2 regions of the Streptomyces sp. NPDC093018 genome follow, and region 1 is predicted to be linked to the other one. Evidence: riboswitches for the same ligand, from Rfam matches in the RefSeq annotation. Region 1 holds a riboswitch; the other holds the start of a gene.
What was found. A riboswitch is a leader RNA that binds a small molecule or an ion and turns the genes downstream of it on or off. The one in region 1 is predicted to bind ZMP and ZTP.
Positions count from the first base shown of each region.

Region 2: another riboswitch for ZMP and ZTP. It lies ahead of AB0N90_RS17645 (bifunctional 5,10-methylenetetrahydrofolate dehydrogenase/5,10-methenyltetrahydrofolate cyclohydrolase); the one in region 1 lies ahead of AB0N90_RS19940 (glycine hydroxymethyltransferase).

Region 1 is NZ_JBFBFF010000008.1:144,826-150,640, forward strand. Features, by position in the region: gene trpS (tryptophan--tRNA ligase) at 1-888, opposite strand, end outside; gene AB0N90_RS19940 (glycine hydroxymethyltransferase) at 995-2,443, opposite strand; ZMP/ZTP riboswitch at 2,477-2,565, opposite strand; gene AB0N90_RS19945 (glutathionylspermidine synthase family protein) at 2,638-3,822, opposite strand; gene AB0N90_RS19950 (hypothetical protein) at 3,836-4,216, opposite strand; gene AB0N90_RS19955 (DMT family transporter) at 4,345-5,196, shown strand; gene AB0N90_RS19960 (helix-turn-helix domain-containing protein) at 5,432-5,815, shown strand, end outside.
Region 2 is NZ_JBFBFF010000007.1:15,231-21,045, reverse strand. Features, by position in the region: gene AB0N90_RS17660 (acyltransferase domain-containing protein) at 1-452, shown strand, start outside; gene AB0N90_RS17655 (hypothetical protein) at 462-767, opposite strand; gene AB0N90_RS17650 (nuclear transport factor 2 family protein) at 940-1,305, shown strand; ZMP/ZTP riboswitch at 1,676-1,755, shown strand; gene AB0N90_RS17645 (bifunctional 5,10-methylenetetrahydrofolate dehydrogenase/5,10-methenyltetrahydrofolate cyclohydrolase) at 1,782-2,642, shown strand; gene AB0N90_RS17640 (alcohol dehydrogenase catalytic domain-containing protein) at 2,813-3,838, opposite strand; gene AB0N90_RS17635 ((2Fe-2S)-binding protein) at 4,155-4,679, shown strand; gene AB0N90_RS17630 (molybdopterin cofactor-binding domain-containing protein) at 4,676-5,815, shown strand, end outside.

The DNA.
Region 1 (5,815 bases):
TTCCCGGAACGGCGTCACGAACTCGACCATGACCTCGGCGAGGTCGGTCTTGAGCGCGCCGTACATCTTGCCCTCGTACTCCTGCTCCAGCTGGGCGATCGACGTGCCGGTGAGGACGGAGTAGATGGTGAGCAGGTTGGAGACGCCCGGCTTGGCCTCCGCGTCGTAGCGGATGACGGTGTCGGTGTCGGTGACCGCGCTCTTGACCTTCTTGGCGGTGGTCTTCGGGTCGTCCAGGAGGTTGATCAGGCCCTTCGGCGTGGACGCCGACTTGCTCATCTTGATCGACGGGTCCTGGAGGTCGTAGATCTTGGCCGTCTCCTTGAGGATGTACGGCGCCGGGATCGTGAACGTCTGCCCGAAGCGGCCGTTGAAGCGCTCGGCCAGGTCCCGGGTCAGCTCGATGTGCTGGCGCTGGTCCTCGCCGACCGGTACCTGGTTGGCCTGGTACAGCAGGATGTCCGCGACCTGGAGGATCGGGTACGTGAACAGGCCGACCGAGGCACGCTCGGCGCCCTGCTTGGCGGACTTGTCCTTGAACTGGGTCATCCGGCTGGCCTCGCCGAAGCCGGTGAGGCAGTTCATCACCCAGGCCAGCTCGGCGTGCTCGGGCACATGGCTCTGCACGAACAGGGTGCAGCGCTCGGGGTCCAGGCCGGCGGCGAGGAGCTGGGCGGCGGCGAGGCGGGTGTTGGCCCGCAGGTCCTTGGGGTCCTGGGGCACGGTGATCGCGTGCAGGTCGACGACCATGTAGAAGGCGTCGTGGGTCTCCTGGAGGGACACCCACTGGCGTACGGCGCCGAGGTAGTTGCCGAGGTGGAACGAGCCGGCGGTGGGCTGGATACCGGAGAGCACGCGGGGCTTTTCAGCGGGGGCCATGTCGCCCATTCTCTCATCGGCCGGGGGTGGGATCGGCCCGGGAGGCGGGGGTGGTGCGGAGCCGCGTACCGGACGCGGCCCCGCGCCCCTGGGGCATCGCCCCTGACGGCGTTGATCAGCCCAGGTCGACTTCCGGGTAGAGCGGGAAGCCCGCCACCAGGTCGGTGGCGCGCTTGGCGATCTCCTCGGAGACCTTCTCGTCCAGGACGTGGGAGGCCTTGCTGGGGGCGCCGGACTTGGTGGTGCCCGGTTCGGTGGCGGTCAGGACGCGGTCGATCAGGCCCGCCACCTCGTCCATCTCCGCCGTACCGAGGCCCCGGGTGGTCAGGGCGGGGGTGCCGATGCGGATGCCGGAGGTGTACCAGGCGCCGTTGGGGTCGGCCGGGATGGCGTTGCGGTTGGTGACGATGCCGGAGTCGAGCAGGGCGGCCTCGGCCTGGCGGCCGGTGAGGCCGTAGGAGCCGGCGACGTCGATCAGGTTGAGGTGGTTGTCGGTGCCGCCGGTGACGAGGGTCGCGCCCCGGCGCATCAGGCCCTCGGCCAGCGCCCGGGAGTTGTCCACGATGCGCTGCGCGTAGTCCTGGAACGCGGGCTGCCGGGCCTCGGCCAGGGCGACCGCCTTGGCGGCCATGACGTGCGGCAGCGGACCGCCCAGGACCATCGGGCAGCCCCGGTCCACCTGGTCCTTGAGGGAGTCGTCGCACAGCACCATGCCGCCGCGCGGGCCGCGCAGCGACTTGTGGGTGGTGGTGGTGACGATCTGGGCGTGCGGCACCGGGTCGAAGTCGCCGGTGAGGACCTTGCCCGCGACGAGACCGGCGAAGTGGGCCATGTCGACCATGAGGGTCGCGCCGACCTCGTCCGCGATCTCGCGCATGATCCGGAAGTTCACCAGACGGGGGTACGCCGAGTAGCCCGCCACGATGATCAGCGGCTTGAACTCGCGGGCCTGGGCGCGCAGCGCGTCGTAGTCGATCAGGCCGGTCGCGGGGTCGGTGCCGTAGGAGCGCTGGTCGAACATCTTGCCGGAGATGTTCGGGCGGAAGCCGTGGGTGAGGTGGCCGCCCGCGTCCAGGGACATGCCGAGCATCCGCTGGTTGCCGAAGGCCTGGCGCAGCTCGGCCCAGTCCGCCTCGGAGAGGTCGTTGACCTGGCGGGCGCCGGTCTTCTCCAGGAAGGGGACCTCGACGCGGTCGGCGAGTACGGCCCAGAAGGCGACGAGGTTGGCGTCGATGCCGGAGTGCGGCTGGACGTAGGCGTGCCGGGCGCCGAAGAGTTCGCGGGCGTGCTCGGCGGCCAGGGACTCCACGGTGTCGACATTGCGGCAGCCCGCGTAGAAGCGGCGGCCGACGGTGCCCTCGGCGTACTTGTCGCTGAACCAGTTGCCCATCGCGAGGAGGGTCGCCGGGGAGGCGTAGTTCTCGGAGGCGATCAGCTTGAGCATCGCGCGCTGGTCGGTGACCTCCTGGCCGATGGCGTCGGCGACCCGCGGCTCCACGGCGCGGATCACGTCGAGGGCGGCGCGGAAGGCGGTGGACTCGGTGGACAGGTGCTGCTCTGGCATGGGGACCTCCGGACGGGGTGCGTTTCGGCGTTCACGTTCGGCCCAGGCGCACGGCACTGTTTCCAGCAAGGCCGCTCCCCGATGGTCCGTCCCATCCCAGCGCGCCAGTCACGGCCCGTGGCTCAGCGTACCGGCCGGGCCGGAGGGCGGAGATCGGGCGTCCACCATGCGGGCGAGAACACGGACCGCCCGGCTCAGAGGATGACGTGCGGCAGGAAGCGCGCGTATCCGTCGGTGACGGGGCCCGCCGACTCGCGGATGCCGAGGCCCGCGGGCTCGCCGTCGATGACCCAGGTGCCGAGGACGACGTGGTTGCCGTCGAAGGCGGGCAGGGGCGCGAGCTGCTGGTAGCAGCAGGGCTCGGGGTGGACGGCGGGCGGGTGGCCCGGCGGGTGCAGGGTGATGCCCTCGCCCTCGCGGCCCAGGAGGGGCTTGGCGGCGTAGCCGGTGGTGGCGGCGAGCTCGCGGGGGCCGTCGAGATAGGAGGGCAGGAGGTTGGGGTGGCCGGGGTACAGCTCCCACAGGACGGCCAGCAGGGCCTTGTTGCTCAGGAGCATCTTCCAGGCCGGCTCGATCCACAGGGTGCTGCCGGTGCCGCCGCCGTTGTCCAGGGTGTCCAGGACATGGCCGCCGAAGGCGTCGGTGGTGAGCCATTCCCAGGGGTAGAGCTTGAAGAGGGCGCGGATGAACCGGAGCCGGTTGTCCACGAACCGGCCGGAGAGGGTGTCCCAGCCGATCTCCTCCATGGCGAGCCAGTCGGTCGCAAGGCCCGCCTGCTCCGCGGTCTCCTTCAGATAGGCGACCGTCATCAGGTCCTCGCCCAGCTCGTCGGCGGCGGAGTGCGCGAAGTGCAGCAGGCTCCCGGGCGGGAGCAGCGCGGACTGTCTGCGCCAGGACTCCACCAGGCGTTCGTGCAGCGAGTTCCACTGGTCGGCGCCGGGGAAGCGGTCCTCCATCCAGAACCACTGCGGGGAGGCGGCCTCCACCAGGGAGGTGGGGGTGTCGGCGTTGTACTCCAGCAGCTTGGCGGGGCCCGTGCCGTCGTAGCGCAGGTCGAACCGGCCGTAGAAGGAGGGGAGTTCGGCCCGGCGCCGCCAGGACTCGGTGACCGCGGCGGCGACGGCGGGGTCGGTGATGCCGAGGTCGGCGAGGCGGCCCTGATCCACTATGTGGCCGGCCGCCGCCAGGCACATGGCGTGCAGTTCGGCGACCGTCTCCTCCAGCGCCTCGACCTCGGGCAGCGAGAAGACGTAGTACGCGCTCTCGTCCCAGTAGGGGCGCAGGCTCCCGTCGGGGTGGCGGGTGAGCGGGTAGATCAGGCCCTGGTCCTCGACGGTGCGCTGCCAGTCGGGGCGGGGGGTGAGGGTACGGCGTTCCATACGGCGATCCCGGTCAGCCGCCGGAGCTGTGCGAACCGCCGCCGAAGCCGCCGCGGTGCACCCCGCCGGAGCCGGAGCCGTAGTGCGTCGAGGAGTGGTTCGTGGAGTGGCTCGTGGAGTGCCCGGAGCCGGTGCGGGGCTTGGTGAAGGAACCGCCGCTCACCCAGGAGCCCTTCTTCTTGCCGCCGTAGTACCAGGAGCCGTTGACCGCCGACTTGACCGTCTTGCAGTTCTTGTCGGAGACGACCTTGTAGCCCTTGGCGTAGGTGTAGCTGCTCTGGTCCACGCAGCGCTTGTCGGGCTGGGAGGAGCAGGCGGTGAGCGCGGCGGCCAGCAGTCCGACGCCGCCGAGGACCACCGTGCCGGAGCGCAGTCGTCGCCTTGTTTCGGCCATGTTCGTGTCTCCCCCGTGTGCGATGTGCGGTGCGGCAAGCCTAGAGACCGGTATGAGAACCGGCCAAGGGGGGTGAGCATGACAGGGCGGTGGCGGGGCTCGCTTAGAGTCCCTTTGTGCTCTTTGGAATGGTGTGCGCCCTTGGCGCGGCGGTCTGTTTCGGTACCGCGACGGTGTTGCAGGCGGTGGCGGCGCGGCAGGCCGGCCCCGGTGGTGGCGGTGAGGCGGCACTGCTGCTGCGGGCGTTGCGGCAGTGGCGGTACATCGCCGGGCTCGGGCTGGACGGGCTGGGGTTCCTGTTCCAGATCGTGGCGCTGCGCTCGCTGCCGATCTACGCGGTCGGCGCGGCCCTCGCGGCCAGCCTCGCGGTGACGGCGGTGGTCGCGGCGCGGCTGCTGGACGTGCGGCTGCGCGGTGTGGAGTGGGGCGCGGTGGGTGTGGTGTGCGCCGGGCTCGCGATGCTGGGCCTCGCCTCCGGGCCGGAGGGGGGCGAGAGCGGCTCGGACACGCTGCGGTGGGTGATGCTCGCGGTGGCGGTCGGGCTGCTGCTGCTCGGGCTCGCGGGCGGCCGGCTGTCCGGTCCGGCGCGGGGGCTGGTGCTGGGGCTCGGTGCCGGGTGCGGTTTCGGGGTGGTCGAGGTGACGGTCCGGCTGATCGACAGCCTCGCGCCCGCCGACCTGCTCACCAACCCCGCGGCGTACGCCCTGCTGATCGGCGGTGGCGCCGCGTTCATCCTGCTGACCTCGGCCCTCCAGCGCGGCTCGGTCACGACGGCGACGGCCGGGATGGTGCTCGGCGAGACGCTCGGCCCCGCCGCGATCGGCGTCGTCTGGCTCGGCGACCGCACCCGCGAGGGCATGGCCTGGCTGGCGATCCTGGGCTTCGCGGTGGCCGTGGCCGGCGCCCTGGCCCTGGCCCGCTTCGGCGAGGCCCCGGAGGCGGAGCCGACGGAGGGGACGGAACAGCCGACGGACCGGTGACCGAGACCGGTGGCAGAGGCCGGAGACAGAGACCGGTGACAGCGGCCGGTGAGCGGGCCCCCGAAAAGTGATGGACCGGCTGCGCCCCCCGCAGCGCAACCGGTCCGGGGACCATCCTGCGACAATCACACCTCCGTGACCAGGAGCTGCTTTTTCCGGAACCTGAATTTCAGGAACGTAGACTTCCGTTATTTGCCGGGCCGGTGAGACGGTCCGCGCCGAGAGGGAGTTGGGGATGGACAGGGAAGCCCTGCGGTCGCTGCTGCGGCACAAGCGCTCGCTGATCGACCCCAGCGAGCTGGGCTGGCCCCGCCGCACCGGCCGCGGCCGCCGGTCCGCCGGGCTCTCCCAGGCCCAGGTGGCGCACGCGCTGTACGTCTCCGAGCGCACGTACGCGCAGCTGGAGCGGGGCGACATGCCCTCGCCCGCGCCCGAGTTCCTGGACGCGGTCTCCACCGTGCTGCGGATGGCCGAGCCGGAGCGGGGCGCGCTGTACGTCTACGCGCTGGGTCATGAGCCGCCGGTCCCCATGAACCCCGAGGCCGGCACCCGGGTCGACCCGGCCTGGTTCACGGCCGTCCAGGGCGTGTCCGGCGTGCCCTGCTACGTCAACGACGTG
Region 2 (5,815 bases), on a different contig from region 1:
CCGCGTACGCCGCCGGGGTCTTCTCACTCGCGGACGGCTGCCACGCGGTCGGCACCCTGGCCCGGCTTCTGGACGGCGCCCTGGGCGAGACGGCCCCGCAGGCGCTGCTCACCGCCTACGGCCGTACGCTCGCCACGCTCCACCCCTGCCCGCCGCGGCTCCCCCTCGTCTCCGACGTCACCGCACGCCCGGTCGGCGCCGAGACCGCGGAGCCGGGGTTCTGGCTGCCGGGCCCGGGGACCCGGCGGTTCGCGGACGTGGCCTCGCTGCTGCACCGGGACGGGGTGCGGACCTGGCTGGAGCTGGGCCCGGCGGACACCCTGACCCGCGCACTGGCCGAGGACCTGCCGCCCGGCACCGCCCCGGCCCCCGGCGCGGCGTACGCCGTGGCCCGGGACTGGGCGGTGCTGGACGCGGGCGGCGGCACCCGGCTGCGCGGCGCCCCGGCGTGACGCGTCGGCTCAGGCCCCCACGGCCGGGAGCAGGCCCGTCACCGGCGCCACGATGTCGGTGACCTGGTGGAGTTCGCTGAGCCGGTTCAGCTCGCTGACCTGGTTCAGGGCCTTGAGCTGCTGGGAGGCCGTGGGCATCTGGGCCCGCTGCGCGGCGGGGATGTCGCCGGCGGTGAGCGAGTCGAGCACGGTCATCGGGTTGATCTGCCCGGTGTGCGAGGCGCTCGCGTCGGCCGCGCTCGCGAGGGGTGCGGCCAGGCCCGTGACCCCGGCGGCGAGTCCGAGGACGGCGACGATACGGCGTGTTGAGATCATGCCCTCAGCAACGGCGAAGGCCCCCGGCCGGACACGGGCGGCGGCCCGCGCTCACTCGTGAGGCGGAGCCCGCCCCGTGCGCTTGCCGAGGCCGCCGGGCCGGGGGACGCTCGAAGACGGGGCCCGTACGGTCCGCCGCGCGCCGGACCGCGAGCGCCTGAAGGAGGTCACCATGGGCACCGCGACAGGCTCCGCCTTCGACACCGAGACACTGCGCCGGGGCATCGAGGGGAACACCGGGAACACCCTGCTGTCCCTGTACGCGGACGACGCGGAGATCCGCATCATCGACCGCAACACCCAGCCCAGCCACCCCAAGATCCTGCACGGCCGCGGCGAGATCGCCGAGATGCTCGACGACGTCTACCGCCGCGACATGATCCACAAGTTGGACCGGTGCGTGGTGCAGGGCGACCACGCCGCGTTCACCGAGTCCTGCCAGTACGGGGACGGCACCCGCGTCCTCGCCGAATCCATGATCACCCTGCGGGACGGGAAGGTCGCCGAGCAGATTCTGATCCAGGCATGGGACGAGTAGGCAGGAGGTTCGCGCGGATCCAGGTCAGCTCCCGGCTGACCTGGACCTTCTCGGCCCGCGCGGTGGTGGGCCGGGCGCGGCCCCGGCGCCGCGGGGCGGTCTCCGCGGCGGGTGTGCCGGTGACGGGCGCGGTGCTGCGGTCGGTCCTGAGGGCGGTGCGTGGACGTCCCCCGGCGGCGGTGCCGCGCGCGTCGCGGTTGCCACGGGTGCCGCGGGTGGTACCGCGGGTCCGGCGCGGACGGACGCGGTGAGCGTTCCCGTTCCCGGCAGCGAGCTTTCGCGGGCGGCCATGAGGTCTCCCGGCCGTGCGCTTGCGGCACGGGCTGGATCACGCCCGCTCCCCGGCCCCCTGCGGGCCTCGGTTACGCTGTGCGCGGGCCGTGACTGGCGCTGAGGTGGAGTACCACCGGGGAGCGGTCCGTATGGCTGCCGCGCGCCTGGGCGTAAGACATCGATCCAGCTCAGGAGTGTGCCGCATGACCCAGGCCCGTCTCATGGACGGAACCGCCCTCGCCCGTCGCATCGTCGAGGACACCGCGCGCAGGGCGGCCGGCCTCACCGCGCGTACCGGTGTGGTGCCCTGTCTCGCGACCGTGCTGGTCGGCGAGGACCCGGCGTCCGTGACGTACGTCCGGATGAAGCAGAACCGCTGCCGCAAGGCCGGTATCACCTCCCGGCACGTGGCCCTGCCCGCGAGTACGTCCACCGCCGAACTGGTGGGCACGCTGCGCGAGTTGTCGGACGATCCGACGGTGCACGGGATCCTGCTCCAGCACCCGGTGGGCGACCATGTCGACGAGCGGGCGGCGTTCGAGGCGATCGCGCCCGAGAAGGACGTCGACGGGGTCACCTTCGCCTCCTTCGCCACGATGAGCTTCGGCCTGCCGGGCTTCGTGTCCTGCACGCCGGGCGGCATCCTGCGGCTGCTGGACGAGTACGGCGTCGAGCCGGCCGGAAAGCGGGCCGTGGTGGTGGGCCGCAGCGCGATCCTCGGCAAGCCGGTGGGCATGCTGCTGCTGGCCAGGGACGCGACGGTGACGTACTGCCACTCGCGCACCCGGGATCTGTCGGCGGCGGTCCGCGAGGCGGACATCGTCGTCGCCGCGGTCGGCCGGCCGCGGCTGCTGCGGGGCCAGGACATCAAGCCCGGCGCGGTCGTGATCGACGCCGGTTACAACGCCGGGAACGTGGGCGACGTCGACTTCGACTCGGCCGTCGAGCGGGCCTCCCTGATCACCCCGGTCCCGGGTGGCGTCGGCCCGATGACGATCGCCACGCTGCTGGAGCAGACGGTGACGGCGGCGGAGGCTGCCGCAGCGGGGCGTGCGGCGGCCTGACGGCGGAGCGGGGGCTGGCGCGGGGGAAGCTCGCGGCGGCCTGACCACAGAGAGGGGGCGGGACCGGCGGGCGCGGACGGCCGTACCGGTCGAACTCGGGCGCGCACGAGGTGAGTTGGCCGCGGCCGCCCGGAGCCGTACTCACACCCCCGCTCTCCCGCTCCCCCGCATCACCCCTCCGTCAGCACCATCCTGAACCTCGCGCCGCCCGCCATCATCTTCCGGTACGCCGCGTCCGCCTCCGTGAGCGGAACCTTCTCCGTCATCGGGCGGATGCCGTGCAGGACGCTGAACGCCATGGTGTCCTCGACGTCCTGCGAGGTCCCCGAGGGGTGGCCCCGGACCACGCGGGCGGCCATGAGGAGCTGGTTGGGGTTGATGTCGAGGGGGGCGATGTCCGCGCCGATGACGACCAGTTCGCCGCGGTGGGTCAGGCCGTCCACGGTCGCGGAGATGGCCTCGGAGTTGCCGGCGGTGCCGAGGACGACCTTGGCACCGCCGAGGGACCGCAGCGCCTCGGCGACCGGGGTGGCGGCGGTGCTGTCGACGTAGTGGTGGGCGCCGAGCTGCTCGGCGAACTCCGCCTTCTGCGGGCCCCGGGCGATCGCGACCGTCTCGAAACCCATCGCGACCGCGTACTGCACACCGAGGTGCCCGAGGCCGCCGAGGCCGAGCACCGCGACCAGGTCGCCGGGGCGTCCCGCGCTGCGCCGCAGCCCGTTGAACGTGGTCACGCCCGCGCAGGCCAGCGGTCCCGCGTCGCTCGCGGCGAGCGCGTCGGGGATCCGGGCCAGGGCGTCGACGGGTGCGATCACCTGCTCGCCGAAGCCGCCGTCGTAGGCCCAGCCCGGCACCTTGAGGCTCTCGCACACGATGAAATCGCCCTCGCGGCAGGCCCGGCAGTGGCCGCAGCTGCCGCCGAACCAGCCCACGGCCACCCGGTCGCCGACCTGCCAGCCGCGCTCCCCCGCCCCCTCGCCCAGCTCCGCGATCCGCCCGGCGATCTCGTGCCCGGGCACCTCGGGGAAGGTGATGCCCGGCACCGCCGCGCTGACGAAGAGCGCGTCGCTGTGGCAGACGCCGCACGCCTCGACGGCGATCCGCGCATGGCCGGGCCCCGGCCGCGGCACCTCGCGCTCGACCACCTCGAACGTGCCGTTCGCGGCGGGCACTTGGGCGACTCGATAGCTGCTCATGGATCTCTCCGGAGAAGGGGGTACGAGCGGTGAGGGGGCGGCCGAGCGGGGGTGCCGGCCGCCGCTCTCCCGGGCGGTCCGGTACGACGGCCCACTCCTTCTCAGCAGACCAGTTCCGGTGCGATCGCGCGCGCCGAACGCCCTTCGCCGGACCCGGCCGCCCGGCCCCCGCCCCGGGGGTCGCGTTCAGCGGGTACTCCGAGCCGATGGATCACTCCGTCTCAGCGCTCGCCGGGTCCACACCCCGGTCATAGAGTGACCTATATCATGCCGGACCGGCTGATATCGACGCCTGCCCGCACGGTCTGGAGGGCGCATGACGCACATCAAGGTGAACGTGGACGGCACGATCTACGAGGACGACGTGGAGCCGCGGCTGCTCCTCGTCCACTATCTGCGTGACCGCCTCGGTCTGACCGGCACCCCGATCGGCTGCGACACCTCCAACTGCGGGGCGTGCACGGTCGACCTGGACGGCGCGACCGCCAAGAGCTGCTCGGTACTGGCCGTCCAGGCGGACGGATGCGCGGTGACGACCGTGCAGGGCCTGGCGGAGAACGGCGCGTGGACGCCGCTCCAGCGCGCCTTCCACGAGCAGCACGGACTCCAGTGCGGCTACTGCACGCCCGGCATGATCATGGCGGCGCGCGATCTCCTGCGGGAGAACCCGCACCCCACCGCCGAGGAGGTGCGCGGCGCCCTGGAGGGCAATCTCTGCCGCTGCACGGGCTACCAGAACATCGTCCGCGCGGTGCTCGCCGCGGCCGGGCAGCAGGACGGCTCCGGGACGCGGGCTCAGGCCCCCTGCGGACAGCAGGTCACCGAGGAGGTCACGGCATGACCGAGCAGGCCGTGGCGGGCGAGGCCGGCACCGGACGGGAGGTCGGCCGGTCCCGGCTGCGCAAGGAGGACGCCCGGCTGATCACCGGCCAGACCACCTGGACCGACAACATCCAGGTCGCCGGAATGCTGCATCTGGCCGTGCTGCGCAGCCCGATGGCGCACGCCCGTATCACCCGCGTCGATGTCGCCCCCGCGCTCGAACGCCCCGGTGTCCTCGCGGCGTTCAGCGGCGCGGATCTCGCCGAGGGCCTCGGCTCGCTGCCCTGTGCGTGGCCGGTGACCGAGGACATCGTGCTGCCCGACCATCCGCCGATCGCGGTGGAGGAGGTCCGCTACGCGGGCGACCCGGTGGCCGTCGTCGTCGCCCGCGACCGGTACGCGGCGGCCGACGCGCTGGAGGCGATCGAGGTCGACTACGACCCGCTGCCCCCGGTCCTCGATCTGGAGGACGCGCTCGCCGAGGGCGCCCCGCTGGTCCACTCCGACAAGGGCACCAACCGCTGCTACACCTGGCCGCTGGCCACCGGCGAGAGCTTCGAGGCGGTGCGCGAGCGCGCCGAGGTGACGGTCAAGAGGCGCTACCACCAGCAGCGGCTCATCCCCGACGCCATGGAGCCGCGCGCGGTCGTGGTCACCCCGCTGGCCGCCTCCGGCGAGTACACCATGTACTCCGCCACCCAGATCCCGCACATCCTGCGGATCATGCTCGCGACGGTCACCGGCATCCCCGAGCACAAGCTGCGGGTGATCGCCCCGGACGTCGGCGGCGGCTTCGGCTCCAAGCTGCAGGTGTACGGCGAGGAGGTGCTGGCCCTCGCGGTCGCCCGGCGGCTGGGGCGGCCGGTGAAGTGGACCGAGTCCCGCTCCGAGGGCCACCTGGCCACCCACCACGGGCGCGGCATGATCCAGGACATCGAGGTCGCGGCCACCCGGGAGGGCCGGCTGCTCGGTCTGAAGGTGGACCTGCTCGCGGACATGGGCGCCTATCTGATGCTGGTGACACCGGGCATCCCGATCCTGGGCGCGTTCATGTACCCGGCGATCTACAAGATGGACTCCTACGAGTTCACCTGCACCGGCGTCTTCACCACCCGCACCCCCACCGACGCCTACCGGGGCGCCGGCCGCCCGGAG